DNA from 3 places in the Gordonia malaquae genome. Region 2 is predicted to be linked to each of the others. Evidence: predicted binding sites of a transcription regulator. Region 2 holds the regulator's gene; each other region holds the start of a gene.

Region 1 (10,194 bases), on a different contig from region 2:
GGTACTGCGTCGGGTACGAGCGGGGTGAGATGCCGGTGGAGATCGCGTCGACGGCAGTCAGCTCCACCTCGCTCATACCGGGAAGTGTCGGCGCCGACCGCGGCGAGACGACGGGGAGTTGGTCGTCGCGCATTCCGGCCGCGGCTCCGGCCTCCCACAGTGCGGCCCGCCGATCCAGACCGAAGCACTCGAACGCACCAGCCGTCGCCAGCGCCTCCAGGTGCGCAAGCGTGGGCTCGGTGCGACGCGACAGGTCGGCCACCGAGGTGAACGGGCCGCCGGTGCTGCGATCGTCGACGATCCGCTGCGCCACGTCGTCCGACAGCCCCTTCACCGCGGCGAGCCCGATGCGCACGTCGAGTCCGTCGTTCTCGAGGGTCGCGTACGACAACGACCGATTCACGTCGGGTCGGTGCACCTCGACGCCGTGCCGTCTGGCGTCGGCCACCAGACTCTGCGGCGAATAGAAGCCCATCGGCTGCGCCCGCAGCAGAGCAGCGCAGAACGCCGCGGGGTGATGCAGCTTGAACCACGACGAGTAGAAGACGATCGACGCGAAGCTCTGCGAATGACTCTCCGGGAACCCGAAGTTGGCGAACGCCGCCATCTTCTCGTAGATACGATCGGCCGTGTCGCCGACGATGCCGTGCGTCTCACGCATCCCCTCGTAGAAACGCGCCTTGAGTCGCTTCATCCGTTCCGGCGACCGCTTGGATCCCATCGCCCGCCGCAGTTGGTCGGCTTCACCGGCGTCGAAGCCTGCGACGTCGACCGCCACCTGCATCATCTGCTCCTGGAACAGCGGGATTCCGAGGGTGCGGCCGAGCGACTCGCGCATCGAGTCGTGGTCGAAGGTGACCTTCTCCTTGCCGTCGCGACGTCGGATGTACGGGTGCACCGACCCGCCCTGGATCGGCCCCGGTCGGATCAACGCCACCTCGACGACGAGGTCGTAGAAGTTCCGCGGCTTCAACCGCGGGAGTGTCGCCATCTGGGCTCGCGACTCCACCTGGAACACGCCGATCGAGTCCGCGCGACACAGCATGTCGTACACCGCCTCCTCGCCGAGATCGAGCTTCGCGAGGTCGACGTCGATCCCCTTGTGATCGCGGACCAGGTCGATCGCGTAGTGCAGCGCCGACAGCATGCCGAGACCGAGGAGATCGAACTTCACCAGCCCCACGGCGGCGCAGTCGTCCTTGTCCCACTGCAGCACACTGCGGCCGGGCATCCGCGCCCACTCGGTGGGGACGACGTCGGCGATCGGCCGGTCGCAGATCACCATCCCGCCGGAGTGGATGCCCAGGTGGCGGGGCATCGACGAGATCTGTGACGCCAGGTCTCGAACATCGTCCGGTGCGGAGTCTGGAACCTTGGCCCACGCATCCTGCTGCCCTGGCGCGTATCCGAGCGCACGTGCCATGTCGCGGACGGCCGACCGCCCCCGATACGTGATGACGTTGGCCACCTGCGCACTGTTGGCCCTACCGTGCCGCGAGTACACATACTGGATCACCTCTTCGCGCCGATCCGATTCGATGTCGACGTCGATGTCGGGCGGACCGTCACGCTCGGGCGACAGGAAGCGTTCGAACAGCAGATGATTGCCAACGGGGTCGACGTTGGTGATGCCGAGGGCGTAACAGACCGCGGAGTTCGCCGAACTCCCTCGCCCCTGGCAGAGGATGTCGTGGGTTTTGCAGAACGAGACGATGTCGTGGACCACCAGGAAGTACCCGGGGAAGGTCAGCGTCTCGATGATCGCCAGCTCGTGCTCGATCTGTCGGTACGCGTCCGGGCGGGCGGCGCGCGTCCCGTACCTGCGCAGCGCCCCCTCCTCGGTGAGATGCCGCAGCCACGTCGCCTCGGTGTGGCCCTTCGGGACGTCGAACGGCGGGAGATTCGGGGCGATCAGACCGAGGGAGAACGCGCAGTCGGACGCCAGCTGGACGGCGTTGTCGATGGCGTCGAGGTGCGCAGGCATCAGGCGAGCCATCTCGTCGCCGCTGCGCAGGTGCGCCCCTCCGACGCCGGGCAGCCAGCCGTCGATCGTCGTCATGTCGGTGCGCGCACGCACCGCGGCCACGGCTGTCGCGAGTCGGCGGTTGGCCGGTCCGGCGAAATGTGCGCCCGTCGTCGCCACCGTCGACAGGCGCAGTTCGGCGGCGATGTCGGCGAGGATCGCATTGCGCTCGTCGTCGTCCGAGCAGCCGGACGCCGTCAGTTCCACCGTCACGTAGTCACGACCGAACCGATCGACGAGGTCGCCGAGCGCATCGCGGGCGCCGATCCGCCCGGCCCGCGCCAGTCCCCGACGCACCGATCCCTTCCGGCAGCCGGTCAGTATCTGCCAGTGGCCGTCGCCTGCGGCCGCGGTGATCGCGTCGGCGTCGTACCGGAGCCGCCCCTTCTCCCCTCCGGTCATGTGCGCGTCGGCGATCACTCTCGACAGCCTGCGATAGCCCTCGTCCCCGCGGGCGAGCACCAGCAGGTGATCGCCTTCCGGGTCGACGGCGCCTGCGCGCGGCGCGTCGTGCTGCAGTGACAGTTCCGCGCCGAACACCGTCGGCATGCCGAATTCTCGCGCGGCCTCGGCGAAGCGGACCACTCCGTAGAAGCCGTCGTGATCGGTCAGCGCCAACGCTGTCAGCCCGAGCCGCCACGCCTCCTCGACCATCGACTCCGGCATCGATGCGCCGTCGAGGAAGCTGTACGCGCTGTGGGCGTGCAGTTCCGCGTATCCGATCGTCGACCGTCCGAACGCGATGTCGGCAGGCACGTACTCGCCGCGTTTGCGCGACCATGCAGGCGAATCGCCGCCATCACCGACATTGGGCGGAAACGTCTCGCCGCGTCGGTCCCCCGCCCCCGGGCCTCGGCCCGACAGCACCCTCTCCATCTCCGACCAGGTCGGCGGACCGTTGCTCCACCCCATTCATCCGATTATAGAACACACGTTCGACAAACGGAATAGATAGCCGCAGGATTGCTCGAACCGACTTGATCAATCGAACTACACAGATCCGACACCCGACAGGCACATAATCGTGCCAGCGCACCGAACGCATGCCACATATGAGAACCTGTGTCAGTGACCAGCTACTTCGTGACGGGCGCAAGCGGATTCATCGGCAGTCGAGTGCTGCAACGACTCCTGGCGCGCGACGCCGACGCCCGTGTCACCGCGCTGGTGCGTCCCGGTTCGCTTCCACGTTTCGCACAGATCCTCGAAGGCATCGACGGCGGCGAACGAGTGATCACCGTGCCCGGCGATCTCACTGTCGACGGCCTCGACATCCACGACGCGACGGTGCTCACCGGCACCGATCACGTGATCCATCTGGCCGCGATCTACGACGTGACCGCCGACGACGCATCTCAGGACGCCGCCAACCGCGACGGCACCGCGCGTGTCGCCGCACTCGCGGCCGACCTCGGCGCGACGATGCACCACGTGTCGTCCATCGCCGTCTCCGGAGATTGGGACGGCGAGTACACCGAGGACGACTTCGACCTGGGTCAGGGCTTCCCCACCGCCTACCACCGCACGAAGTTCGAGGCGGAGAAGGCAGTCCGTGAGACACCCGACCTGCGGTGGCGCGTATATCGGCCGTCCGCGGTGGTCGGCGACTCAGTCACCGGCACGATGGACAAGGTCGACGGGCCCTACTACTTCTTCGGTCAGATGTCGCTGCTCGGGCAGTTGCCGTCGTTCCTCAAGATGCCACTGCCGAACCTCGGGTGGGTGAATCTGGTGCCGGTCGATTTCGTCGCCGACTCGATCGTCGCGCTGCTGCATCACCGGCCGGACGACGACTCGCTGGTGTTCCACCTGTCCGACCCGCAGCGGCGGACCGTCACCGAGATGTTCAACGCGCTCGCGCCCGCCTTCGACGCGCCTCGCGGTTTCAACGCGCTGCCCGGCGCGGTGGTCCGCCCGGTGCTCGCCGCCGGTTCGCGAGGTCCGCTGCGTGCCGCGCGCGACGCCGTCGCCGCCCAGCTCGACGTGCCTCCCGTCCTGTTCGACCTCGTCTCTCTCCCCGTCCGATTCCGCAGTGACACGACGCTCGCCGTGCTTCGCTCGCTCGGCGTCGAACTGCCCGATCTCGCCGACTACGGGCCCGGCCTCTGGCGATACTGGTACGAGAATCTCGACCCGGCGAGACATCGCCGCACCGACCCGCGTGGTTCGATGGTCGGCAAGAACGTGCTGATCACGGGCGCGTCGTCGGGCATCGGCAAGGCGACGGCCCGCATGTGCGTGACGCGCGGTGCCAACGTGTTCCTGGTGGCGCGCAGCGTCGACGGTCTGACCGACGTCGCCGACGAGCTGAACGCCGAGACCCCCAAGGACGGCCTTCCCGCCGGACACGCCTACGCGTATCCCGCCGACATCACCGACGAGTCGGCCGTTCAGACGCTCATCAAGTCGATCATCGCCGAGCACGACCACGTGGATGTCCTCGTCAACAACGCCGGACGATCGATCCGCCGGTCGACGCTGAACTCGGTCGACCGTTCGCACGACTACCAGCGGACGATGGCCGTCAACTACTTCGGCGCCGTCTACCTGACATTGGCGTTGCTGCCGCACATGGTGGAACGCCAGGCCGGGCACATCGTGAACGTGTCGTCGGTCGCGGTGCAGAGCCACGGTCCCAGGTTCGGCGCGTACGGTGCGTCGAAGGCAGCGCTCGAGGCGTTCAGCGACGCGACGGCCGCCGAGACTCTGTCCGACCACGTCACGTTCAGCACCGTCCGACTGCCGCTGACCCGGACCAAGATGATCGCTCCCACCGACGCCTACCAGGCGCAGCACGGCATCTGGGGCGTCGACAAGGCCGCAAGTCGGGTACTCCGCGCGATCATCGACAAGCCCAAACGCGTGAACACGCTGATCGGCGACATCGTCGACCTCGGGCACCACACCGTCCCTCGGCTCACCAACCGGCTCATGCACCAGGAGTACCTGCTGGTCGGCGAGTCGGACGCAGCACTCGGCAAGGGCTGAGCTCCTCACTCGTACACTCCTTCCACCGTCCAGGCGCGTTCTCGGTAGCAGAGCAGAAGTGCTCGCGAATCCTCCAGCAACACCTGGGCTCTCGCCGAGACGCTCGTCGGCTCGGCGTCGGTGCCGAACGGCCACGGCCCGGCCCACCAGCAGACCGCGTACGGCCGACGCCCCACCCGGACCTCGGCGGGCTCCGTGGTGAAGCCGCCGCGTGGCGTCACCTCGACCTGATCGCCTTCGGCGTCGAGCAGTTCGGCGTCGGTGTGCGACAGCAATGCAGGCGACGGCCGGGCCAGCCGATCGGGCCAGGCGGCGTTCGGATCACGCGGCGGCACCTGCTCGTCCCCGAGCGTCACGAGCGCGACCTGCTCGGCGGGCCCGCGTCCACCGCTGCGGATCGGCACCCGCACCGACTCCCCGCCGAGGAGACCTTGCACACGGACGAGCGCACGTCGAGCTCGATCGGTGAGCCCGTCGCCGACCGCGGCAGGCAGTCCGGCCCCGACGAATGCGTGCTGCAGAGATCCGGGATCGACGACTTCCACCGGTTCCAGATGCAACCGCGCGATCGGCGAGTCCGGTGCACCGGCCCCACCCGCATCACGTCCCGCCGTACCGGCCAGCCACCCTTCGAGCTGCCAACGGATGCGGTCGGCGGTGGCATCCGGTGTGAGCGGCTGCGCGCACCACCAGGTGCGCGAATGCCGTTGTCCACGTTCGGTTATCGCGTGAACAGTGAGCCGAGTGCACGCCAGCGACGCCGCCGACAGACGCCGGTGCAGCTCCTCGGCGAGCCGACGGCCGAGGAAGGCGGCCGAGTCGATGCGGTCGACGGGGGGATCACACGTGTACTCGACGTCCAGCACGGCCGGGATCGGCGCACGACTCGGCCGCCTGCCGGGCGTTGCGCTCGCCAACCGGTGCGCGACAACGGCGTCCGCCGAGAACCTCGACGCGACGTCGGCGGCAGGCAGTTCGGCGAATGCGCCGAGCGTTCGGATGCCGAGTCGCCACAACAGGTCGACAAGATCGGGACGTGTCGGATCGGACAGCGCGATCTCCACGGTCAGGTCCGAGATCGGCCGGGTCGCCAGGTACGCGGCGTCGGTGCCCGGCGGCACCGACTGCCCGGACCGTGCGGACAGGACCGCGGTGAACAGTTCGTCTGCCACTCCCACTCGCGCTGCGACACCCGTCGCGGCGACGGCGTCGACGATCCGCTCGGCGAGCACCGCCTCCCCTCCGAAGTAGCGCGCAGCCCGATCGGCAGTCACCACCAGCAGCCCGGGACGCAACACCTCCGTGAGTGGGACCACCTCGGTCACCGCCGTGACGACCGGCTCGAACAGTCGGCCGTCACGAGTCGGATCAGCGTCGAACACCACCAGGTCCGGGCACAACGACTGCGCCTGACGTTTCCGCATGCCGCGTCGGACGCCGACGGTGCGCGCCGCCCGAGAACACGCCTCCACCTTTCCCGCATGCAGGACGGCGATCGGCTCGGCCACCGTGATGCCCGCCGTCGACGCGGCCGCAACCGCAGGCCAGTCCGGGCACCACACGGCCATCACCCGACGACCGCCCTGAGGGTCCATCAGTTCGCCACGGCGAGTGCCGGACGCGACGGGCGCTGCACCGAACCGTGCGCCGCGACCAACTGCAGCACCGGATTCTCCCCCGGTGTCGTCTCGCCCATACCCGGGGCGACGAGGTCGAAACCACCCGACGACGGGCGAGCACCCGAAGCCGTCACCCGCACGTCCACGCCGAACCCGCCGATGCGCCCGAAACCGCTCCGCCGCGCGGGCACGTGCCGGTATTCGGTCACCTCGCTCTCGATGCGGACCGATGCTCCGGGCCAGTCGCCGAGGACGAGCAGCGTCGACGACTGCTTGCGTGCCCGGCCCGCCAGGACCCGAGCTCGCGACGGCGGAACCGGCCCGCGTTTGCGGCCAGGACCGAGGTCGGGCCCGAGCACCACGAGATCGATGCCGTCGAGCAGCACCCCCGCAACCTCCAGAGGGTCCACACCGGGCTCGGTGACGACCGCGACGCGACTCAGATCCGCCCCCATGTCCATAGCGGCAGCAAGGTTGAGTCGCGGGAGTCCCACAAGCGCCACCGTGGCACCCGCCCGAGTCACCTCGGCGATGACGGCCATCGGAACGGTGATCGCCCCGGTGGACGCGACCACCGTTCCGCGAGACAGACCCCGGCGCGGGAACAGCGGCGCCATAGCCTCGGGAACGGGGAGCACTGAGGTCTCTGCAACGGCGTCGCCCGACATGCCCGCCAGGCGCCTCCGCAGGGCTTCTACCTCCTCTGATCGTGCCATCACTTCCCCTTCCCACTGTTCGAACTCTTGTTCGATACTGTACGACCGACCTCCGACAACCGTCAACGCTCCTGGTCGCGGCCCCGACCCTTCCGTACGCCACGTAGATTCGGACGCATGCAGTCACGCCTCTATCCGTTCGCCGCGATCATCGCCGCGGTGACGTCGATCGCGCTCACCGCCCTGCCGTGGATCTCGTTGGCCCCGCTCGGCCTCGACTGGTCGTGGAACGGGCTCGCCATGGCCAGCGTCGATCTCGGCGACGATCTCGGCGTGGTCGGCGTCGGATGGGCGGTGGTCGCAGCAGCAGTCGCGGCTATTCTTGCCGCGCTGATCGGCCTGATGCCGTCTCCCAAAGTCCGACCGCTCCTCCCCCTGGCGAACGCGGTCGCAGCCGCTGCATGTGCACTCGCAGCACTCGCACCGCTCATCACGCTCATCTGGCCCGCAGTGTTCTACGGCGACCTGTTCGTCAGCATCGGAGCGACAGGCCTCGTATCTCAGGTTCCACTGAAGACGCCCGTCATCGTCGCGACCACTGCCACGATCCTGCTCACGGCCGTTGTCTGTGCAGCGTCAGCGGTGGCCGCCCGCCCTGGTCCAGTGTCGCGTGCTGACACGCGACACTAACGATTCGGGCCGCGTCGGCGACGAAGCCCTGACCTGAGCGGTCACGACCGCCGCGATCGATCCGGACGCCAGTAGCGCGGCCAGAACAAGCACCTGAAAGCGGCCGGCCTCCACCGGCGAGAGCCCACCGAAGATCGCACCCACAAAGGCGCCGGGCAAGGTGACCAGCCCGGTGGTCTTGGTCTGATCGATCGACGGCACCAACGCACTGTGCACCGCATGTCGTGCCATCGACGCCGCCGCCTGACGCGGCGTCGCACCGAGCGCCAGCCAGGCCTCCACCTCGCCCCAGCGCTCGATGAGCGTCTCGGTGAGACGCCGTCCGGTGAGCGTCGTGATGTTCATGGTGTTGCCGATGACGATCGCCGACAACGCCAAAAGGTATCGCGACGTCGGTTCCAGCGCACCGGTCGCGAACACCACTCCGAGCGCGACCACCACACCCGAAGCCACCGCCAGCGCAACAAATCCGGCTGTCCGCCAAAAGGCTCCAGGAGCAGCAAGGCGTCGCGCCGCAGTGCCGACCGCCACCGTGAACATGACCGACACCGCGAGCAGCACCAATCCGGGATGCGTGATCAAGCCTGTCAGCGCGACACTGACCACCGCGAGTTGGACCATCCCGCGCAGAATCGCCGACGCCGTCGCCCACCGCTCGCGGACGCCGTACCAGCGCAAGACGCCGACCGACACTCCCGCCAGCACGATCACGGCCACAGCCGTCGCGATCACGTCATGTGCGGACACCCGCTAATCCAATCACCTCCGCCGACCTTTCGACTCGCAAGCTCGCTCAAGGAGCAGTCGATACGAGCGCCCACTGAGCGAGCCTGCATCCCCTTGCTCCTCAAACGAGCCTGCATCCCTGCTCCTTGAGCAAGCGAAGCGCGTCGAAAGGTCAGAACAGCGTCAAACTCTCGGGCTCGACAACACCGACCGCCTGCGGCGCCGCACCCTCTTCTGCCGCGACCTCGTCGGGTTTGGCGAGCCCGTGCTCGCGGACGAGAGGCGTCATGCGTTCACGGAGTCGGACTGCGTAATCCGCGGGAACGAACGAACCGCGCCCGTACAGCGATCGGTATCGACGCAGCAGCGCGGGATGTTCCTGGGCCAGCCAATCGAGATAGCCGTCGTCGGAGTCGAGCTGCAGCACCGACACGGACACGCGGACCGCGCCGGCGTCCGACAGTTCGGACAGCAGCGCATCCAACTGCGACGACGAATCGGTCAGACACGGCAGCAACGGTGCGATGCGCACGTGCGGTTCGAGCCCCGCGTCGGCGAGGCGTCGAACGGCCTCGATCCGCGCGGCGGGGAGCGAACCGTCCGGATCGGCCCGGCGACACAGGTCGTCGTCGAGGCAGGGCACGGTCATCACGATCGTCGTCGGCACCGCGTGCCGCACCACCCGCAGCAGCGAGACGTCGCGCACGATCAGATCCGAACCCGTGTACAGCGCGAACGGCGTGTTCGATTCGGCGAGCGCCGAGATGACCCCGGGCATAAGCCGATAGCGTTCTTCGAGAACGCCGTAGGGATCTGCTCCGGTCACGCCGACGGCCACCGTCGATCGTCGCCACGACCGGCGGCGGAGTTCACGTCGCAACACCGCGGCTGCGTTCATCAGCACCCGCATCTCGCGGTCGTCGCCGACCATCGTCTCGAGCGCGTAGTCGTAGGGATGGGCACGCTCCACCGTCACCGACCGCAGCATCGCCGGCGCCAGCACCTCATGCACCGCCAGGCGCGGAAACTCCGGCAGCCGGAGCGTCCGCACCAGGTCGGTGTCGACCAACCCGAGCACTCCACTCATGCCATCTATCCGAACACATGTGCGAATAACTCGTCAAGTGTCCGAATGGACTGTCACAGGCCCCGGCTACGATGGCTGCATGACCGGATCGGCCGAGCCTGGACCCTCGTACCTCGTCGCCGGCCGTTACCGCCTGGTCAAGCGCATCGGGCGGGGCGGCATGGGCGCGGTGTGGGTTGCGCGCGACCAGCTCCTCGACCGCGACGTCGCCGTCAAGCAGGTCCTGTCGGTCGCCGGGATGTCCGACGACGAGGCTCTCACCAACCGCCAGCGAGCGATGCGGGAGGGCCGGATCGCCGCTCGCCTCTCGCACCGGAACGCCGTGTCGATGCACGACGTCGCGCTCGACGGCGAAGAGCCGTGGCTGGTGATGGAGTACCTCCCGTCGCACAGCGTGGCCGACGT
Region 2 (10,194 bases):
CCGGGATCACAGCAGGCGTGCGTGAACTGCTGACACTGGCCATCGCTCCGCCGAGCCGGAAACTCGCTTCGTCGTTGCCGCCCGCACGCAGGCTTGCGCTCAGTCAGAGCCCCTACCGGGACGTCGACGCACTGCTCGCCGACTGCACGCGTCGAGCCGTCACCGACGTCCTCGCACGCGAGAACACACTCGGCGACCTCCGTGGCCCCTCCGACTTCGCGGCCGTGTCTGAGCGGATCACACCGACCGTGCGCTCACTGGCGCCCGAGTACTTCGACCTCGCGGTCGCGGCGCTCGCCGAATACTCCGAACTCAGGCGCACCATCGATTCGCGCACGGGTTCGCTCGCCGCCGACGACGTCGCCGATCAGGCGGCCAATCTTGTGTTCGACGGCTTCGTCGCCGTCACTCCTGGCGCGGCGCTGCGGTCGCTGCCGCGCTACCTGACGGCTGCGCGACTCCGCCTGGAATCGCTCCCGGGGTCGGCAGCCCGCGACAACCAGGGCATGCTGGTCGTCGACCGGGTGATCGCGGCATGGAATCAGCGGCTGGCGCAGGTCCCGGAGGCTCGACAGGACGCGTTGAACGATCTGGTCCAGTGGCAGTTGGAGGAACTCCGGGTGAGCCTGTTCGCACAGCAGTTGGGGACTGCGGGCCCAATATCTGAGAAGCGAGTGCTCAAGGCGATCGCTCAGTTCTGAGGAGTCAAACGCGCTCGCGGAGCTCGTTGATCTCCTTCTGGAAGTCGTCCGCCGATTCGAACGACTTGTAGACGGAGGCGAACCGCAGGTAGGCGACCTCGTCGAGGTCGCGGAGCGGACGCAGGATCGCCAGTCCGACCTCATTGCTCGGTATCTCGGCCGAGCCGAGACCACGTACGGTGTCTTCCACCTGCGAGGCGAGCTTGGCGAGCGCGTCTTCGTCGACGCTGCGGCCTTGACACGCCCGACGGACGCCCTTCATGACCTTCTCGCGGCTGAACGGTTCGGTGACCCCGTTGCGCTTCACGACGGACAGCACCGCTGCCTCCACCGTGCTGAAGCGTCGACCACACTCTGCGCATGATCGACGGCGGCGGATCGCCAGGCCGTCATCGGCAACTCGGGAGTCCACCACTCGTGTGTCGTCGTTCTTGCAGAACGGGCAGCGCATCCCCCGATGATAACGTCCAGCTCGAGGCGGTCAGTACGCGGGAGCAACCAGGGACTGACTCACCCGCAGACCCGACGTGTCCAGACCGTTCATCGCACGCAACTGAGCAACCACCCCCGCCGCGGGCAGATCAGGTGCGATCCGGTGAGCGACGTCCGTCAGCGACTCTCCGGACCGGACATGGACCACCTGGGTGGCCGCCGGAACGTCGGGCGTCGCCGCATCCTGGTACGACCCTCCGATGATCGCGAGGATCCACACCACGCCGGCCAGCACCGCACCGAGAAGCAGCGAGCCGACGACTCGACGACGACGGAACACGGCCTCGGTGTTCGAACGGTTCGTCGCCGGCGAGGCCACGGTCGATCGGGACGCCCGACTGGGCCGGAGGACCGCCCGATCGCGGGCCTCCCACTGCGCCTGCGGCTCATGCTTGAGCGAGTCGACGCCTGCCGATCGTCGTCGTCCTCGCCCTGTCGGGCGGCACACATCGCCGTCCACGCGCGGACTCGAATGATCGACGCGCCGCGTGTCGACGACCGGAATATCGCAGGTCATAGCGGAGATGCGCGCACGCTCGGGTGAGCGGTCCGCGCGAGCGGCGGGGCGGGTGATCAGTGCTTGACTCATCGGAGCCTCCTGTTCGATCAACTGTTCGAAGAACCTTTGTTCGATAGTTAACACCATGGGTCCGACAAAGTCAGCAACACGTCGAACAATTGTTTGAAATCTGTGATCCAGTCGACTAACGTCGAGGTCAGTTCACATGCGATGTTCGAATGGAAAGGACCGACGATGGCGGACAATCCCGATCCCCTGCTCTCGACCTCCACCCTGGAGGCGTCGCTGACTCAGCGTCAGCGTGAAGTGCTCGAGGTGATCCGGAAGTCGGTCCGGGAGCGCGGCTACCCGCCGAGCATCCGCGAGATCGGCGAAGCCGTCGGCCTCACGTCGACATCGTCGGTGGCGCATCAACTCCGGACACTCGAGCGCCGCGGTCTCCTCAAGCGCGATCCGCATCGTCCGCGCGCGGTGAACGTCCGAGACGACAATCGCACGCCTCCCGCCGACGACTCGTCGGAGTCGCTGCCGACGCCGACCTTCGTGCCGGTGCTCGGCCGCATCGCCGCCGGCGGCCCGATTCTCGCCGAACAGGCTGTCGAAGAAGTGTTCCCGATGCCCAAGGAACTTGTCGGCGACGGCTCGCTGTTCATGCTTCGCGTGGTCGGCGAGTCGATGATCGACGCCGCCATCTGCGACGGCGACTGGGTGGTCGTCCGTCAGCAGAACGTCGCCGAGAACGGCGACATCGTCGCGGCGATGATCGACGGCGAGGCCACGGTGAAGACGTTCAAGCGTAAGGACGGCCACGTGTGGCTGCTCCCCCACAACGAGCATTTCGAGCCGATCCCCGGCGACGACGCCGCGATTCTCGGCAAGGTCGTCACGGTGATGCGTCGTATCTGACGCATCACCGCTGGTGGTCGGCGCCGGTCCTCAGGCGCCGACCACGGCACGCGCGGCATCGCGCGCGCCGGATGCGCTGGTCGCCGCGAGCGCTGCGGTCGCGGCGTCACGGCACTGCTGCAACGTCACGCCGCCGAGCTTGAGTCCCACCGCGGGCGACGCCGCCGGGGCGGACGACAACGATCGCACGCCGAGCCCGACGAGTACGCAGGCCAGCAGGGGATCAGCCGCAGCCTCGCCGCAGACGCCGACCGACTTGGAGTGCTTCTCTCCTGCCCGTCCGATCATCTCGATGAGTGCGAGAACAGCGGGCTGCCATGGATCGGTGAGCGACGCGAGTTCAGGCGACATGCGGTCGGCGGCCATCGTGTATTGCGTCAGATCATTCGTCCCGACCGACACGAAATCGACTTCGGCAAGGATCTTGTCGGCAAGTATCGCCGCCGACGGCACCTCGATCATGACGCCGGGAACCATGCCCCGACCACGCACCTGACCGGCGAACTCGCGAGCCTCGTCGACCGTCGCGATCATCGGCGCCATCACCCACGGAACCGCCCCGGCCCCTTTCGCCGCGGCGGCGAGTGCATCGAGTTGCCCGTTGCGGATCTCCGGGTACGTCGCGACTATCCGGTTCCCACGCACACCCATCGCCGGATTCGGCTCGTCGGTGTTCGCGACGAACTTCAGCGGCTTGTCCGAGCCCGCGTCAAGGGTTCGGATCACCACCTTCTGACCGTCGAATGCATCGATGACCTCGCGGTACAGCGCCGTCTGCTCCTCGAGCGTCGGTTCGGTCGCACGGTCGAGGAATGCGAGCTCGGTCCGAAACAGGCCGACACCCTGCACGGGCGCGTCTGCCGCGGCCCGCGCCGACACGCCGTCGGCCACGTTCGCGAGAATGAGGACCGGCTCTCCGTCGGCCGTTGCACCGGGACCCCGCCACGCGGCGATTTTCTCCGCCGTGTCGCGCGCCGCGACGATCGCGGCCGAGATCAAGTCCTCATCAGGGTCGATACCGATGGTTCCGGTGCCGCCGTCGACGTAACCGTGCGCGCCGGTCGGGATGTCGTCGAGGTCGGCCGCGGCGACGATGCACGGGATGCCCAGTTGGCGGGCGATGATCGCCGTGTGACTGCTCGGTCCGCCGAGCCGCATCGCCAATCCGACAACCAACGCCGGATCGAGTCCGGCGGTGTCCGCCGGCGCCAGATCGTCGGCGCACAGGATTGACGGCACCTCGGGCGTCGGGATCCCCGGCTCCGGAAGGCCCAGGAGTTCGGCGATCACCCGGTCGCGGACATCGCGCAGGTCGGTCACTCGCTCCGCCATCAGGCCACCGAGTTTGGTGAACATCTCGACGAACTGTTCAGTGGCCGCGGCGGCGGCGGCCGGCGCCGGGCTGCCCGCGGCGATGAGCTTGGACGCCGCGCCGATCCACCCGCGATCGCGAGCGAGACCCGCTGTGGCAGTGAGGACTTCAGCGGAGACGCCGGTGCTGTGCGATGCCCGTTCGGAGAGGCGTGCGGCCACCACTGTCGCGGCATCGACAAAACGTGCGGCCTCGGACTCGCGCTCGGTGTCGGCCACGGGCGCGGCCGATGCGTCGTACGTCGGCCGCTCACCGATGCGGATGATCGGGCCGTATGCGAGCCCGCCGACCACCGGAGTCCCGGTCACGACGGAACTGGCGGCGAACGGGTTGTCGGCGGATTGCACGGGCGCGGCATCGATCTGGCTCATGTGAGAGAGATTACAAGAAGTCCTTGACGCACCCGACGGTACGGGAGTAAACAAAGATGTAATCCAAGCAAACGAAGATGAATCAACACACAAGTGCTCAGCTGACCAGGAGTCGTCACATGTACGCCGAAGAACGCCAACAGGCGATCGCGAACGAAGTCCGCCAACGCGGCCGCGTGTCCGTCGCCGAGCTGGCTGAACGATTCGCAGTCACCGGCGAGACCGTCCGGCGCGACCTCGCGGTCCTGCAGCGTTCCGGCAGCCTGATGCGTGTTCACGGCGGAGCAGTGCGACTCGACGTCGCCGCCGTCGTCGACGAACCGGACCTCCCGTCGAGGGAGGCCGCGCGTCAGTCCGAGAAGGCCGCGATAGGCGTCGCGGCGCAGCGCTTCCTGCCCGCCACCGGTGGTTCGGTCCTCTTCGACGCCGGGAGCACCACATACCAGGCCGCGACTGCGGTGAGTGGTGACGCACGCCTGCAATTGGTCACCAACAGCGTGCCGATCGCGTCGTCGCTCACCGGATTGTCACGGTCTACGGTGCTGCTGATCGGAGGCAGACTCCGACCGAAGACGCAGGCTGCGGTCGGCGCCGATGCCGTCGAGGCATTCGCGCGACTTCATGTGAGCGTCGGGTTCATCGGCACAAACGGGCTCACCGCCGATCACGGCCTGTCCACTCCAGACTCCGACGAAGCCGCGACCAAACGGGCGATGATCGCCTGCTGCGACCGCGTGGTGGTGCTGGCCGACTCGTCGAAGATGAACCGCCAGGAACTCGTCGGCTTCTCCGGCCTGGAGGACGTCGACGTCCTCGTCACCGACGCCGGCATCGACCCGGCTCTCGTCACCGCACTGACCGAACACGACATCGAGGTGGTCGTCGCATGATTCTGACAGTCACAGCCAATCCGAGCATCGACCGGACGGTTCAACTGGACGGGCCGTTGATACCCGGCGGCGTCCACCGACCGGTCGGTGTTGTCGACCAGCCGGGCGGGAAGGGCGTGAACGTGGCCCGAGTCGTCGATGCCGCAGGGCTTCCGACGATGGCTGTGGCGCCTGCGCACGCGGGCGACTCGTTCGTCCATCACCTCGAACGAGCAGGCCTGCCGCACAGCGCGATCGACGTGGCCGGAGACGTCCGGGTGAACCTGACGATCGCCGACCCCGATGGCGTCACCACCAAGATCAATGCACCCGGCGCGAAGCTCGACGCCGCCGAGGCGCAGTCCCTGGTGACGGCCATCGTCGAGCATGCAGCCCACGCGGACTGGTTGGCGCTCTGCGGCTCACTCCCGCCCGGTCTGCCCGCAACCTGGTACGCCGACGTCATCGGCGCGCTTCGCGGCGTCGGCGTGCACATCGCGGTCGACACCTCAGGCGCTCCTCTGCGTCACGTGGCGGCTGCGGGCCCGGATCTGATGAAGCCGAACTCTGAGGAACTTGCGGAATTGACCGGCGCGGATCCCGTCGCACTCGAGTCCGCCGCGGCCGACGGCGATCCTTCGGAGGCGGCGCGCGCATCCATCGCACTCGCCGAATCCACCCGTGGAGCGGTGCTCACCACTCTCGGCGGCGCGGGCGCCGTGCTTGCGGTCGGAGGCGAAGCCTGGTTCGCCTCGGCGCCCGAGGTGCGGGTCCGGAGCACCGTCGGGGCAGGCGACGCCTCCCTCGCCGGCTATCTGATCGCCGACCACGCCGGCGCCGACCCGGCCGATCGCCTCGCGCGGGCTGTCGCATACGGCTCCGCCGCCGCGTCACTGCCCGGCACCACCCCACCGACCCCAGACCTGCTCGACCACGCACGCATCACCGTCACCCGCCTGTAGACCCCCTCCCCGCCCCACAGCAAGGTAGAAGACAATGTCCGATCCCATCATCGCTCCATCGCTGGTGCTGCTCGACGCCGACGCGGGCGCCGACACCGAGGCTGTAGTCCGCACCCTCGCGGCGCTCGTCGGTGACGCCGGCCGCTCCGCAGACCCGTCCGATCTCATCGCTGGTGCGCTCGCCCGCGAGGCGAGCTCCCCGACCGGATTGCCGGGCGGCATCGCGATCCCCCACGCTCGCGCGGAATCGGTCACCTCCGCGACTCTCGCGATGGCCCGACTGTCCCGCCCCGTCGACTTCGGAGCGAAGGACGGACCGGCGGACATCGTCTTCTTGATCGCTGCGCCCGCCGGCGCGGGCAGCGAGCACATGAAGGTGCTCAGCGCCCTCGCACGCGCTCTGGTCCGCCCGGAGTTCGTCCAGAGCCTGCGCGACGCACCCGACGACACCACGATCGTAGAGCTCGTCACCGACGCCGTCACTCCGAAACCGGCCGCTCCGGCTCCTGCTCCAGAACCCGCTTCCGAGCCGACGGGCAAGACGTCGATTCTCGCGATCACAGCCTGCCCCACCGGCATCGCCCACACCTACATGGCCGCGGACGCCCTCAAACTCGCCGCCGAACGGGCCGACGTCGATTTCGCCGTCGAGACGCAGGGATCCAGCGGGACCACACCGTTCACCGCGGCCCAACTGTCCGCTGCAGACGCGGTGATCTTCGCGACCGACGTCGGTGTGAAGGGCCGCGAGCGGTTCGCCGGCAAACCGGTGATCGAGTCCGGCGTCAAGCGCGCGATCAACGAACCCGACACCATGATCGGCGAAGCGGTGGCAGCGTCCACCGACCCGCACGCACGTCGCGTCGCGGCCGGTGACGGCGCCGACGCCACGAGTGAGACGAACGACGGCGGCATCGGCGTCGGCGGACGCCTGAAGCAGGCGCTGCTGACCGGCGTCAGCTACATGATCCCCTTCGTCGCGGCAGGCGGTCTGCTCATCGCTCTCGGATTCCTGATCGCCGGATACGAGATCGGAAACTCACACGGCGACTCGGGCCTGTCGAACGGCGCGTACGTCGCGCTCAACAACACCCTCTGGGACCTGCCTTCGGGAGGGCTCGCCGAGTACATCGGCGGCGTCAGCTTCGCGGTGGGCGGTGCCGCGATGGGCCTGATGGTCGCCGTCCTCGCCGGCTACATCTCGTACGCGATCGCCGATCGGCCAGGCCTGGCGCCGGGTTTCACCGCCGGTGTCATCGCCGTCACGGTCGGCTCCGGATTCATCGGCGGCGTCGTCGGAGGTCTGATCGCGGGTGTCGTCGCGCTGTGGCTCTCGAAGCTTCCGCTCCCGCAGTGGGCTCGTGGACTGCAGCCGGTGGTGATCATTCCGCTGCTCGGCACGCTGATCACCGGCGCGATCATGTACATGCTGCTCGCCGGTCCCCTGTCGTGGGTGAACACTTCGCTCGAGGACGCTCTCAACTCGATGTCGGGCAGTTCCAAGGTGATCCTCGGCATCGTCATCGGCCTGATGATGTGCTTCGACCTCGGTGGCCCGGTGAACAAGGCCGCATACGCGGTGGGCGTGGCCGGTCTCGCCGCCGCCGACGCCGGCGCAGGCCAGTGGCAGTTCATGGCGGCAGTGATGGCCGCGGGCATGGTCCCGCCGCTGGCTCTGGCGCTCGCGACCACGCTCCGACCGAGTCTGTTCACCGAACCCGAGCGAGAGAACGGCAAAGCGGCGTGGCTGCTCGGCGCGTCATTCATCTCCGAAGGCGCCATCCCGTTCGCGGCGGCAGACCCGTTGCGCGTGATCCCGTCGATGATGCTCGGCGGCGCCGTCACCGGCGGCCTGTCGATGGCGCTCGGCGCCGAACTGCGTGCGCCGCACGGCGGCGTCTTCGTGCTCTTCGCGATGAACGGAACGTGGTGGAAGTTCCTGATCGCTATCCTCGTTGGCATGGTTGTCTCCGCGTTCGCGGTGATCGCCGCCAAGCAGATCAAGCCACGCGCCACCGACGACGCAGCGGACACCGCTCCCGCCGCCGCCACCGCCTGACTCCGACTCCGCTTGACCCTGAAGTAAAAACAATCCGAAAGGCGCACCACATGCCCAGCACCACCGTGACCGTCGGCTCCGCAGTCGGTCTCCACGCTCGCCCGGCGACTCTGATCGCAGAAGCCGCGGCCGCCCTCGGCTCGTCGGTCACCCTCGCCGCAGACGGCGGTGACCCGGTCGACGCTGGCAGTGCGCTGATGATCATGACGCTCGGCGCCGAGAAGGGCGCGACGATCACCGTCGAGAGCGACGACCAGGCCGCCGTGGACACCATCGCGGCTCTGGTCGCGAAGGACCTCGACGCCGAATAGAGCTTCTCTTTCGACACGAACACCGAAGGCGCCCGCATCCGTGCGGGCGCCTTCGGTGTTCCTAAACGATGAGGTCCTCGAGTTCTCCCGCCAGCGCGGACGGCATGCGCACGTGCAGACGAGTGCCGTCGGCGTTGTGCTCGGTCGACAGCACATGCGCGTACTGGTGGAGCCGCGAGATCACCTCGCCCCGGGCGAACGGGACCTGGAGGTCTGCTTCGACGTCGTCACGCTGGACGAACGCGGTGATGCGGTCGAACAGGCCGGGCAGCCCTTCGCCCGTGCGCGCCGACACGAAGACCGCGTCGGGGAACTCCGCACGCAGGGTGGTCATGCGCACATCGTCGATCGCGTCGATCTTGTTGATCACCAACATCTCCGGCGGCGGCGGAAGCTTCTCCTCCTCGAGCACTTCGCGGAGCACCTGACGGACCGTGGAGATCTGCAGATCCGGGAAGGGGTCGGCGCCGTCGACGACGTGGATCAGCAGATCCGCGTCGACCGCCTCTTCGAGCGTCGACCGGAACGCTTCGACGAGCTGAGTCGGCAGGTGTCGGACGAAACCGACGGTGTCGGTGAAGACCACTTCGTGGCCGTCGGCGAGTTCCGCGCGGCGGGTCGTCGGGTCGAGAGTGGCGAACAGCGCGTCCTGCACCAGCACGCCGGCCCCGGTCATGGCGTTGACCAGGCTCGACTTGCCCGCATTCGTGTAGCCGACCACGGTGAGCGCGGGAACGGTGCCCCGGCGGCGGGCCGCTCGTTTCACGGTGCGCGCGGTCTTCATGCCGCGGATCTCCTTGCGGAGCTTGGCCATTCGTTCACGAATCCGGCGGCGGTCGGTCTCGATCTTGGTCTCACCGGGCCCGCGGAGGCCGACGCCTCCGTTGCTGCCGGCACGACCGCCGGCCTGGCGGGACATCGACTCGCCCCAGCCGCGCAGACGCGGGAGCATGTACTCCATCTGGGCGAGGGACACCTGTGCCTTGCCCTCGCGCGACGTGGCGTGCTGGGCGAAGATGTCGAGGATCAGGGCCGTGCGGTCGATCACCTTGACCTTGACGACCTTTTCGAGCGCGGTCAGCTGAGCGGGAGTCAGCTCGCCGTCGCAGACGACGGTGTCGGCGCCGGTGGCGAGGACGACCTCGCGGACCTCCTGTGCCTTGCCGGACCCGAGGTACGTCGCCGGGTCGGGTTTGGACCGCCGTTGGAACAGGGCTTCGAGAACCTCGGAGCCCGCGGTCTCGGCAAGTGCAGCGAGTTCGGCGAGGCTGGCTTCGGCCTGCGCGAGTGTGCCGGACGTCCAGACGCCGACGAGCACGACGCGCTCGAGTCGGAGCTGGCGGTACTCGACCTCGGTGACGTCGTCGAGTTCGGTGGACAGTCCGACGACACGTTGCAGTGACGCGCGATCGTCGAGCGCGAGTTCACCGGTGGTGGGATGTTCGGGGGTGTCGATGTGAGTTTCAGTCATTCTGTGCACCATTGTGCCCGGTGAGGCAGGGACGATGCACGTGAGTTTCCCGGCCGGGCCGTCTAGAGGACCGCCCAGCCGGGATTGAGCTCGCCGCGGGCCACAAGCCGGGACGGTCCACGGAGGACGGCAGCGCCGTCGGCGACGGTCACCACGACGT
Region 3 (10,194 bases), on a different contig from region 2:
AGAGATCAACGATCTGTGTGAGCAACTCGCTCAGATCGCCTTCGAGTGAGCCGGTGTCGGGTATCGGGTTGTCGGCATCGGCCAGCCTCAGCAGCGCGGCAGCGACCAGGTGGTCGGTTGACGGCCACCGTCGGTACACGGTGGTCTCGGCGACTCCGGCCTCCTGTGCGACGGCGCGCATCGTCAACCCGATGCGTCCACCGCTCAGCAAGAGTTTCAGTGCGGCGGTTTCGACGGCCTCCTGCACACGCGCGGAACGCCCGCCGGTGCGTCGGAGGGGCGGTTTGGTGTCGGGCACGACTTCCATTCTTGCCGGATCGGGGGGTTGACGCCGTGAAATGACGCGCCTAGCGTCACTTAACGATAGTTCACCTAGCGTTAGGAACGAGATGGCCCTGCCTGAACTCGACATCACGGCGACGATCAATGGTCGGCAGGTGTCTCGCGCCGATGTCCTCGCCTGGGAGGACAAGCGAATCGACGCCGCGGCGAAGAAGCTCGGGGTTCCGGCGCCGGACCCGATGCCGGTCAGCGAACGTCGCGAGGAGTGGCTGCAGATCAAGCGGGCCCTCGGTGACGATGAGATGCTCCGTCGACTCGAGCGTGATGCGCGGATCGCCGACATTGTGGGACGTGCGCAGGCATCACTCAGCCGGCGTCGACGCATCTGCGTCACCGAACTCCACGTGCCTGGAGGGACCGCGCAAGAGTTCGCCGACTGGTTCACCGAGATCACGTTCTCCTCGAACCAGGACGCGATGGAACGCTCCTGCCCGGACCATTTCGTGCTTCGCATGGCAGGAGGCCGACAGCAGGTTCTCGAGACGAACGGGGGCAGCCCGTTCGCGGCTCTCTTCGACATCGACTACGACGACGTGTCCAGTCTGGTCACGCCGATCGACCCGCAGTTCCCGGTGCGGCTCGACGGCGTCGCGATCAGTTCAACGGGCCGCCCGATCGGCGGCGTCCGGCACCAGTTCCGCGACACCGCCGACGGCGTCCACGCGCGACTGCTGGTCGAGTTCCCGCTCCCGATGCTGCAGACTGTGATCTCCGGACATCGATGGCATCTCGCCTGCGAGTTCTCCAACTGGTTCGAGGCCGCTTTCGCCGGCTGAAAGCCTCCCCGCTACCTGCCGGACCAGTTCGGCGGACGCTTCTGCACAAACGCCATGATGCCCTCACGGGTGTCCTCGCTGACCAGGACGGTGTTCAAGACGTCGAGGCTCTGTCGGACTGCGGTCACGGTCTCGGGTTCGGCGTCGGCCCGCGCCATCGTGCTGATCGACGAGCGGACCGCGACCGGCGACGCTGCGAGGATCTCCTGTGCGACGGTCCGTGCGAGGTCGAGCACCTCGCCGTGGGGAGCGACACGGGAGACCAGGCCGTGAGCGAGCGCTTCCGGCGCGTCGATTCGACGACCGGTCAGGATCATGTCGCGCGCAAGCGCGGGCGGGACGACGCGCGGGAGGCGAACGAGCCCGCCGGCAGCCGCGACCAGCCCGACCTTCACCTCGGGAAGTCCAAAAGTCGCCTTCTCGTCGGCGACGATAACGTGACAGGCCAGGGCGATCTCCAGGCCTCCACCGAGGGCGAAACCGTTGACCGCCGCGATGATCGGCTTGGGCAGGCGAGTGCGCGCCGTGAGGCCCGCGAACCCGTTCTCCGGCATCGACAAGCCGCTTCCGCCCGCACTCGCAGCGAGGTCGTTGCCCGAGGAGAACGCCTTGTCACCTGCGCCGGTGAGGATCGCGACCCAGAGGTCGGGGTCGGCGAAGTAGGCGTCGAAGACGGCGTCGAGTTCGGCGTTGGTCGCCGGACTGATCGCGTTGCGGGAGTTCGGACGATTGATCACCACTTCGAGGACGTGCCCGTCCCGCCGGACGATCAGGTCCTGGTACTCGTCGGCGAAGCCGACCGCGGGCCGGGGATGGCGTTCGTCCAATTCAGAGCGGGTGGCCGTCACGACGTTCCGGGAGGCCGACGACCGCGCGTACACGGTCTGCCCGATCGGATCGCCCGGTCCGGTCAACAGGTCGAGCAGCGCGTCGCCGTCGGCGGTGGCGATGAACCGCGTTCCGTCGTACAGGCGTCCGATCACGGTCCCCGCACGGTCGTCACGGTCGGGATTGAGGACGGTGAACGTCTCGATCGTCGCGCGCCCGTCGGCGTATCGACTGATCTCCACTCGCGGCGCCACGTCGAGCTCCGCCTGCACGGCGTCAGAGGTGGACGGCGCGAGAGCGCGCGGCGTCGTCGAGTACACGCCGACCGAGTACTTGCTCATCACACCACCGTTCGCGGCGACGAGTCCGAACGAACCGGGTGCGCGTCGGGATCGGTCGACTATCTCGACGATCGCGTGCATCGAGTAGTTGTTGCCCGGACCGCCGAAGTAGGGGAGACCGCCGGTGACCGTCAGGCCGCGAGGATCGTCGGCTGCCAGGCCGAGTGCGTCGGCGGCGTTCGAGACGGCGATGGGGAAGCAGCTGTACAAGTCCAGCGAGCTGACGTCGTTGATGCCGATGCCCGCCATCTTCAACGCTGCATCGAGCGCGGCCGCCGCAGCGGGGGACCGGGACAGGTCGGGGCGTTCGAGCAGCGGCGGTTCGCGCAGGTCGGAGTACCCGTGCAGGAACACCCACCGTGACGGATCGATGCCTGCTTTCGTCGCCGCTCCCGCCGACATGAGAACCACGGCGGCAGCCTGATTGACCTGGTCGCGTGAGACGAGTCGGCGCGTGTACGGGACGGAGACGCGCCGATTCTCCTCTGTCGGGACGGCGAGATCGTCGGCCGAATGCACGTGTGTGCTCGCCGAATGGGGATTCGACTCGGCGACGTGAGTCATCGGCGCGAACAACGCGCCCATGTCGGAGGCGTACTCCGACTGCGACAGACCAAGCCGGTGGCGGCGCGCGTTCTCCAGCAGTGAGTACTGCGCGATCGGGATCACCACGCCGTGCTTCACCTCGTCGATCGAGGTGAGGCCTGCGATCTGGTATCCGCGGTCCTCCAGTTGCCCCTCGAGATCCTCCGTGAAGTCGGGACGCTCATCCTGCTTGAGGGCGGCACGGACCGTCGACATCACCTCGGCCCCGAACAGCAGGACGGCATCGGTGCGGCCGGCGCTGATCTCCGTGGCGAACTCGGTGACCAGGTGCTGCGGGCTCTGGCCGCCGGTGACCTCTTCGACGGCCCGGCGAGGGGCCATTCCGATGCGCGCCGCGACAGCACGCGGCATGTTGTTCGGCCGGCCCAGTGGAGACGACGACGCCGGACTCGACTTCTCGAACGACCGCACAGCGGCCGCGACGTCGATCAGTGCCGCGACCTGCGCCGGGTCGACACCGGTGTCGGCGAACGCGGCGCGGGCGGCGTCGGCCGCGAGATCCGCTTCGCCGAGCCCACGGTAGTCGGCGTCGCCGAGGCGTTCGGACGCCTGACCGACGCCTACGATGACGGGAGTGGCCGGATCGATGTCGCCGGCGGTCGTGATTGCCATGACGCTACGTTCCCACGTTGCCATTGGCTGATGGCATTCAGGTAGTGGTGGAAGGGATATCGATGTTCTCCATGGCGCCCACAGACGCCGCGATGTACTGGTTGGGACGAGGCACAGTGAACGACCAGTTCCTGCTCTTCGCCTTCGACCGCGGTGGAGTGCCGGACGTCGTGCAGGAGCTGCGTCGCCGTGCTGCGGCCATAGCCGACCTGCACCTGGCCGTCCGCACGGTGCCCGGTGACCTCGACTTCCCGCGCTGGGCGCCCGCACCGATCCGAGACGACGCGATCGTCGTAAGACCCGGTGACGATTGGCCTGCGTGCCTGGCCGCCGTCACCGCGCTCCGTCCACTGCGCGAATCGTCTGCGCTGTGGCGGGTGCACGTGTTCGACGCAGTCGCCGGGGTTCCACGGGTCGATGGACTGGGACGTGTTGCCGTGCTCCAGATATCGCATGCGGTGGGCGACGGCCGACGTGTCTCGGCGATCGCCCGCGCACTGTTCAGCCGCGAGCCCGCACCGTTCCTGCGGGACAAACGTGTGGCGATCGACGACACTCGTTTGGCGGCACTGAGGTCTGGCCTGCTGATCGGGCCGAATCTGTTGCGTGCGACAGCCCTCGGCCTCGCGGCGTGGGCCGCCGAAGAACCCGACGGCGGTCGCGCGAACGTCGCGCCGACACGGGCGAATGTCAGTCCGGAAGGACCGCGCGAGCTTCGTACCCTCACTGTCGATGCCGCGTCTCTGCGGGTGGCCGGACGATCGTCGACGGTCGGCGTGCTCGTTGGATTGGCGGAGGTGCTTCCGAGCTTCCTCAACGCGCCCGTCCGCGACGCGTCGGTGGAGCTGACGGTCGCATTCGACGACGATCGGGATTCGGCGGCGCGGAACTGCTTCCAGACGGTCGGCGTCGGTCTCCATGCAGATGTCCGTGACCGGGGGCTTCGGGCGTCGCTGATCGCCGACGAAATCGCGGCTGCTCGCGCTCGGGTGTCGTCTGCCCAACGCGCGGCATCTCGCCGGGCTGCAGAATCCTCGCCGGCAGTCCTTGTTGCGACTGCGGCGCGACTCGGTTCGGGCGCTCCGCCACCTGCCTCGGTCGCCGGATGGACAGTGGTCTCGCCGGTGCACAGGGGCGCTGCCGACTTGACGCTTGGCGGCGGCGCTGTCCGATTCACCGCGGGATTCCCCTACTTGTCGAGCGCTCACAGTCTTACTCACGGCGTGCACCGGATCGGTGACACGGTCACGCTGTCGGTCAATGCCGGCGGCCGGATCGCTGATGGAGTTGACGACTACATCGCGTCGTTGGCCAGCGTCTTCGCAGAGCTCACCCAGATCCCGACCGATGGGCCATAAGTCGGCGTATGGTCGGGCACATGACGTCTTATGTGACCGCGAACCCGTCCACCGGCATCGTCGAGAAGGAGTTCGAGACGCTCTCGGACGACCAGATCGATCCGATCCTCGAACGCTCCGCTGCCGCCTACCAGTCGTGGCGCACCACATCGATCGACGAGCGTGTGGCAGTCCTGCGAGCTACTGCCCAGACATACCGAGACCGTGCGGCCGAACTCGGCGCCGTGATCTCGAAGGAGATGGGCAAGCCGCTGCCTCAGGCTGGTGGCGAACTCGCCCTGACCGCCATGATCTACGACTGGTACGCCGAGAACGGCCCTGCGCTCCTCGAGACGAAGCAACTCGACCCGCAGGGCGCCGCGGAGTCGTCGGTGACGAGTGTCCCCGTCGGATCGATCCTCGGCATCATGCCGTGGAACTTCCCGTATTACCAGGTGGCGCGTTTTGTCGCCCCGAACCTGTTGCTGGGCAACGTCATCGTGCTCAAGCACGCGCCGATCTGTGCAGAGTCGTCTGCGCTGATGGAGGAGATCGCGCATGCTGCGGGCACGCCGGTTGACGCGTACATCAACGTTTACGCCACCAACGAGCAGGCGGCGACGATGATCGCCGACCGCCGTATCCAGGGCGTCTCGCTGACGGGCAGCAGTCGTGCAGGCGCCGCCGTCGCCCAGATCGCGGCGAGCAACCTGAAGAAGTCGGTGCTCGAACTCGGCGGGTCGGACGCGTTCATCGTCCTCGACAGTGACGATGCACGTGCTGCGGGTGCGAAGGCAGCGGGCATGCGGATGATGAACGCGGGCCAGGCGTGCAACTCGCCGAAGCGCTTCATCGTCAAGGACGACCTGTACGACGATTTTGTCGCCGGTCTCGTCGATGGTGTGAATGCGCTGGCGGTGGGTGATCCCTCGGAAGCGTCGACATTCATCGGGCCGCTGTCGTCCGTCGCCGCCCGCGACGAGGTCGTCCGTCAGGTGGAGGAAGCGGTGAGCCAGGGTGCGACTCTGCACACCGGCGGTGCGGCGCTCGATCGTCCGGGTGCTTTCATGTCGCCCGGCGTGATCACCGGTGTCACCTCCGACATGAATCTGTACAGCGAGGAGATCTTCGGTCCGGTCGCTGTCGTGTACTCGGTGTCGGACGACGACGAGGCGGTGGCGCTGGCCAACGACGTCGAGTACGGCCTCACCGGCTCGGTCTGGACGTCGGATGTCGAGCGTGGCAAGGACATCGCCGAGCGCCTGGATGTCGGCAACGCGATGGTCAACGAGCACGGAACGTCGCTGCCGGGCCTCCCGTTCGGTGGCGTGAAGCAGTCCGGTTACGGTCGCGAGCTCGGCCAGTGGGGTCTCGGCGAGTTCGCCAATGTGAAGCTCCGTCGCGTCGCCAAATAGGTCTTGTCTCTGCCTTTCGACTCTCGCAGAACTTCCCTGCTCCTTGAGTGGAATTGTCCCTGCTCCTTGAGCGAGCCGACCCCTGCTCCTTGAGCGAGCTTGCGAGTCGAAAGGCAAGTGACGATCTAACGTGCACCAAGGCATGGCGGTGTCCCCGCCTGAGCAGCTCAGGCGGGGTTGCGCACCACGTCGACCCCGGGTGGGGCCGGCGGTCCCGGTGGTGGTGCCGGGATCCGGCACGACAACCATTTCTCGACCGCCGACCCGGACTTGGTGGCCCGGATGGCCGGGAGCAGCTTTTCCGGCTGGAGCGAGTGGTTGACCTTCCACGGCTCGGTCGAGCCGGAGGGTCGCCATCCGACCCGGCCCTTGAACGGGCCGGAAGTGAGAATGGTGGTCTCCCACCCGCCGGGCTTGGTGGAAACACTGCGGTTATGTCCCCCGCAGGCCCCACCCAAATGATCGATATCGGTGGGTCCACCGTCTTGCCAGTCAGGCATGTGGTGCGCTTGGGTCCGTGACCACGGGGTGGTGCAGCCGGGCGCGGTGCATCCGCGGTCCCGACCGAACAGTGCCAGCCTCTGGGCCAGCGAGGCGAGGCGGCGGCCGCGCCCGAAGTGCAGGATCTGTGAGGACTGGCCTTCGAACACTTCGAGCCACGGGGTGGCGTCGGCGGCGATGTCGACCAGATCGGTGACCGGCAGGCGGGTGCCGGTGGCGGTGACCGCGACACCTGCCTGGTTCTCGAGATCCTCCAGCGAAGCGGTGACCACAAGGTGGGCGGGCAGGGCGACGGAGTCACCGAGCGCGCCGTTGGCGAGCAGGTGGTCGAGCATCGCCTCGAGCGCATCGTGGTTGCGCTGGGACTGCGACCGCGTATCGCGCTCACGAGCCGCGGAAAGGGCCTCGGCGTCGGCACCGTAGGCCGCGCCGCGCGGGGACTCCGGGTCGTCCGGATTGTTCATCCCCGGCTCTGCCCAGAGGGTGAGAATTGCTTCGAGTTTTGCTCGAAGCGACGGCGACAGTTGCGCCCGGATCTTGGACATCAGCCGCTTGTCCTGCGGCTGGATCGCAAATCCGCGGGTCCGGGCGCGGTCAGCGTCATCGGTCAACGACCCGTCGGGATCGAGGTGGGCCAGTATCCGGCGACCGACTTCGCGGGTGCCCTCCGGCGTCAACTGCCGAGACAACTCGGCGAGCTCGGCTTCGGCACTCGCCTTGTCTTCGGCAGGAATCGCGGCGGGAATCTCCTCGATGACGGCGGCGATCTCGGTGAGATGATCGACCGACAAATCACCATCGGCGACCGCTGCCGCGGTGGCCGGCAGTGCCGGGTCGAGTTGGTCGCCCGAGTAGTTGTACATCGGGCTGATCGCCAACGCTGCGGCGACGCGGCGCTTGCTGGCACCGAGGCCCAGGCGCAGGGCGGCGGTGAGGTACTTGCCCGGAGTCTGGACGCCAGCTTTGCGGTAGGCCCCGCGGGTGGAGACCTCCGCGTACAGGCGGGCGCCGATGCCGTCGGACCGGCGATTGGAACGCTCGAACACTTCGGACATGTGCAGCACGTCGTCGTCGGTCATCGGGGTCAGCGACACCGATGACAGCTTCACCGCCACCGCGTCCTGCAGGCGGGCGAGCTCTAGAGGCGAATCAGGGAGATCAAAGGTGCTGGTCATGGTGTTCGCCTCCTTTGCGGTGGTGATGTCTGTGTTGTTTGTTATCTCCACTATAGCCCGGTGTGTTGTATAGCACAATAGATTAGTTCGTGAGTTCGATCATCAGTGCGGTCTGCGCGGACGCTTCGACTCGCTTCGCGGGTCTTGAGCGAGCCTGCGAGACGAAAGGCGCTCAACGGGCAGGGGGTTCGCAGGGCTTCGTTGAACGGTGGGTGTTGCCCAGGCTGCAACGAGCAGTGGGCGGGGAAATGCGGCGACCGCACCGGAGAACCGGTGCGGCCGAGGGGGTGAATCTATGCGGGTCTGATCAGAGTGCGGGAGGCTCGTAACCGTTGCGGCCGTTGCCTGCGGGGCCCCGGGTGAGCCGCTTGGGGAGTCTTTCGACCATGCCGCCGATCGGCGCGACCGAGGCGTTGAGCAGCTCGACGACCTCGTTGAGATGATCGACGGTCTCCTGCATCGCCGCGAGGTTCGGGGGCAGTGACGCGAGAGTCTCCGCCAGTTCGGTGAACTTGTCGAGCGGTCCGCCGGGCTCGATGAGCCGGTCGATGGCACCGCCCTCGCCGAGGAGCTGGTCGAGCAGTCCTTCGTCGCTGGCGGCGCGGTCGAGCAGGCCGTCCTGGCGAGACAGCTTCTCGAGGATGCCGTCAGGTGCAGTGAGCTTGTCGACGATCCCGCCCTCGGATGTGAGGCGTTCGAGGATGCCCTCGTTCTCGGTGAACTGATCGACGACGCCGCCGTCACGGGTCAGCCGATCGAGGGGACCGTCCTTCGCGGCGAGCCGCATCAGGATGCCCTTCTCATCGGTCATCTGGTCGAGGATGCCGCCCTTCTCGGTCAGCTTCTCAAGCAGTCCGTTAGGTGCGGTCAGTCGATCGATGACGCCGTTCGGCTGGATCAGCCGGTCGAGTGGGCCACCCGTCGCGAGGATGCGGCCGAATGGTCGGTCGGGGCTCAGCAGGTCGGCGACCTGCGCGAGGATCGTCAGCGGTGCTCGGACGGAAGCGATGTCGGCGGATGTGTGGACGCCCAGGACGTCGTTGACCTCTGTCTCGATGCTGCCGGCCGTGATACGGGCGACGTTGATGATCGACTCGGCCGTGCCGAGCACGATGCTTGCGGTGGCGAATCCGACGCGGAACGGCAGGCTGATGACCTCGCGCGCATCGATGGGTGCCTTGCTCATGCGCGAAGTGTACCCGGCGGTACCACGTACGCCCTACTACTTCTTTGCGGCCGCCTTGGCGGCTTTCTTGAACTCGCGGACCTTGATCAAGGAGTCGGCGTCGACCACGTCGGCCACCGAACGGAAACCTTTGCGGCCGTAGTCGCCGGTCACCTTGGTCCAGCCGGCGGGTTTCACATCGAGTTGCTTCGCGAGCAATGCGGTGAAGATCTTGGCCTTCTGCTCGCCGAATCCGGGAAGAGCCCGGATCCGTCCGAACAACTCCTCACCGCTGCGCGCCGTCGTCCAGATCGACTCGGTGTCGCCGTTGTACTCGTCGACGACGACGCGTGCCAGCTCCTGAATTCTTCCGGCCATCGATCGGCCGTAGCGGTGAATCGCCGGGGGAGTGGCGCACAGATCGGCGAACGACTCGGGTTCGGCGACAGCGATCGCCGCCGGGTCGAGCGTTCCGAACCGGTCCTTGATCTTGGCGGGTCCGGCGAAGGCACGCTCCATCGGAAACTGCTGGTCGAGCAACATCCCCGCGAGCAGTGCAAACGGGTCCGTCGAGAGCAGCTCGTCGGCGACCGGGTCCTGAGCAATCTGAATTCTCGCCATACGGCCATGGTAGTGCTGGCACACTGTCGCCATGCGGACACTGGTGGGGACTCGGTCACGGATTGTAGGAATTGCGGCATCGCTGCTCGTTGCGGCGGGAACGTCGGCGTCGATCGTCGGACCGTCGCAGGCGAACGCGGCGCCGTCGGCAGAGCCTCACTATGTGAAGACCATCCGCTGCGACAGCGCGAATCCGTGGCCGAAGCCGCGGATCCGACTGCCCGTCGACATCTACACCGGCATCAGGTTCCCGTCTGACGGGCTGCCCGGACCGGCCATCGAACTGCGGGCCAATCAACCGATCACGGGCGACCCCTGGCTCAACATCACCGAGTACACGATCTCCACGCGCGTCAGCTGGCACAACCTCCGCACAGGTCGCCGCGGCGTTGTCGTCACGCCCACTCGGGCCCACCGGGTGACGTGGCAGGCCGTCGTCCATCCCGGCACGGGCCCGGTGAAGCTGACGATTCGT

The links. Region 2 encodes LexA, which represses DNA repair genes until DNA is damaged. Its sites were predicted from a motif close to CGAACANNTGTTCG; they were not measured.
Region 1: WFK36_RS15415 (error-prone DNA polymerase) is a predicted target of LexA. The motif match lies at 2,948-2,961, and genes of this name have one in related genera.
Region 3: WFK36_RS03835 (HNH endonuclease signature motif containing protein) is a predicted target of LexA. The motif match lies at 8,030-8,043, and genes of this name have one in related genera.

The regions. Positions count from the first base shown of each region.
Region 1 covers NZ_JBBCUB010000004.1:208,924-219,117, forward strand. Annotated here, with positions in the region: gene WFK36_RS15415 (error-prone DNA polymerase) at 1-2,935, opposite strand, end outside; gene WFK36_RS15420 (SDR family oxidoreductase) at 3,092-5,011, shown strand; gene WFK36_RS15425 (DNA polymerase Y family protein) at 5,017-6,606, opposite strand; gene WFK36_RS15430 (hypothetical protein) at 6,606-7,346, opposite strand; gene WFK36_RS15435 (hypothetical protein) at 7,464-7,976, shown strand; gene WFK36_RS15440 (ABC transporter permease) at 7,923-8,723, opposite strand; gene WFK36_RS15445 (radical SAM family protein) at 8,875-9,789, opposite strand; gene WFK36_RS15450 (serine/threonine-protein kinase) at 9,869-10,194, shown strand, end outside.
Region 2 covers NZ_JBBCUB010000002.1:622,009-632,202, forward strand. Annotated here, with positions in the region: gene hrpA (ATP-dependent RNA helicase HrpA) at 1-701, shown strand, start outside; gene nrdR (transcriptional regulator NrdR) at 706-1,152, opposite strand; gene WFK36_RS09975 (LysM peptidoglycan-binding domain-containing protein) at 1,183-1,782, opposite strand; gene lexA (transcriptional repressor LexA) at 1,948-2,619, shown strand; gene WFK36_RS09985 (phosphoenolpyruvate--protein phosphotransferase) at 2,650-4,362, opposite strand; gene WFK36_RS09990 (DeoR/GlpR family DNA-binding transcription regulator) at 4,482-5,252, shown strand; gene WFK36_RS09995 (1-phosphofructokinase family hexose kinase) at 5,249-6,193, shown strand; gene WFK36_RS10000 (PTS fructose transporter subunit IIABC) at 6,228-8,252, shown strand; gene WFK36_RS10005 (HPr family phosphocarrier protein) at 8,303-8,563, shown strand; gene hflX (GTPase HflX) at 8,625-10,034, opposite strand; gene dapF (diaminopimelate epimerase) at 10,097-10,194, opposite strand, start outside.
Region 3 covers NZ_JBBCUB010000001.1:765,876-776,069, forward strand. Annotated here, with positions in the region: gene WFK36_RS03810 (TetR/AcrR family transcriptional regulator) at 1-298, opposite strand, end outside; gene WFK36_RS03815 (hypothetical protein) at 390-1,118, shown strand; gene WFK36_RS03820 (acetyl-CoA acetyltransferase) at 1,130-3,505, opposite strand; gene WFK36_RS03825 (condensation domain-containing protein) at 3,577-4,863, shown strand; gene WFK36_RS03830 (NAD-dependent succinate-semialdehyde dehydrogenase) at 4,884-6,257, shown strand; gene WFK36_RS03835 (HNH endonuclease signature motif containing protein) at 6,425-7,933, opposite strand; gene WFK36_RS03840 (hypothetical protein) at 8,241-9,119, opposite strand; gene WFK36_RS03845 (HhH-GPD-type base excision DNA repair protein) at 9,156-9,719, opposite strand; gene WFK36_RS03850 (hypothetical protein) at 9,751-10,194, shown strand, end outside.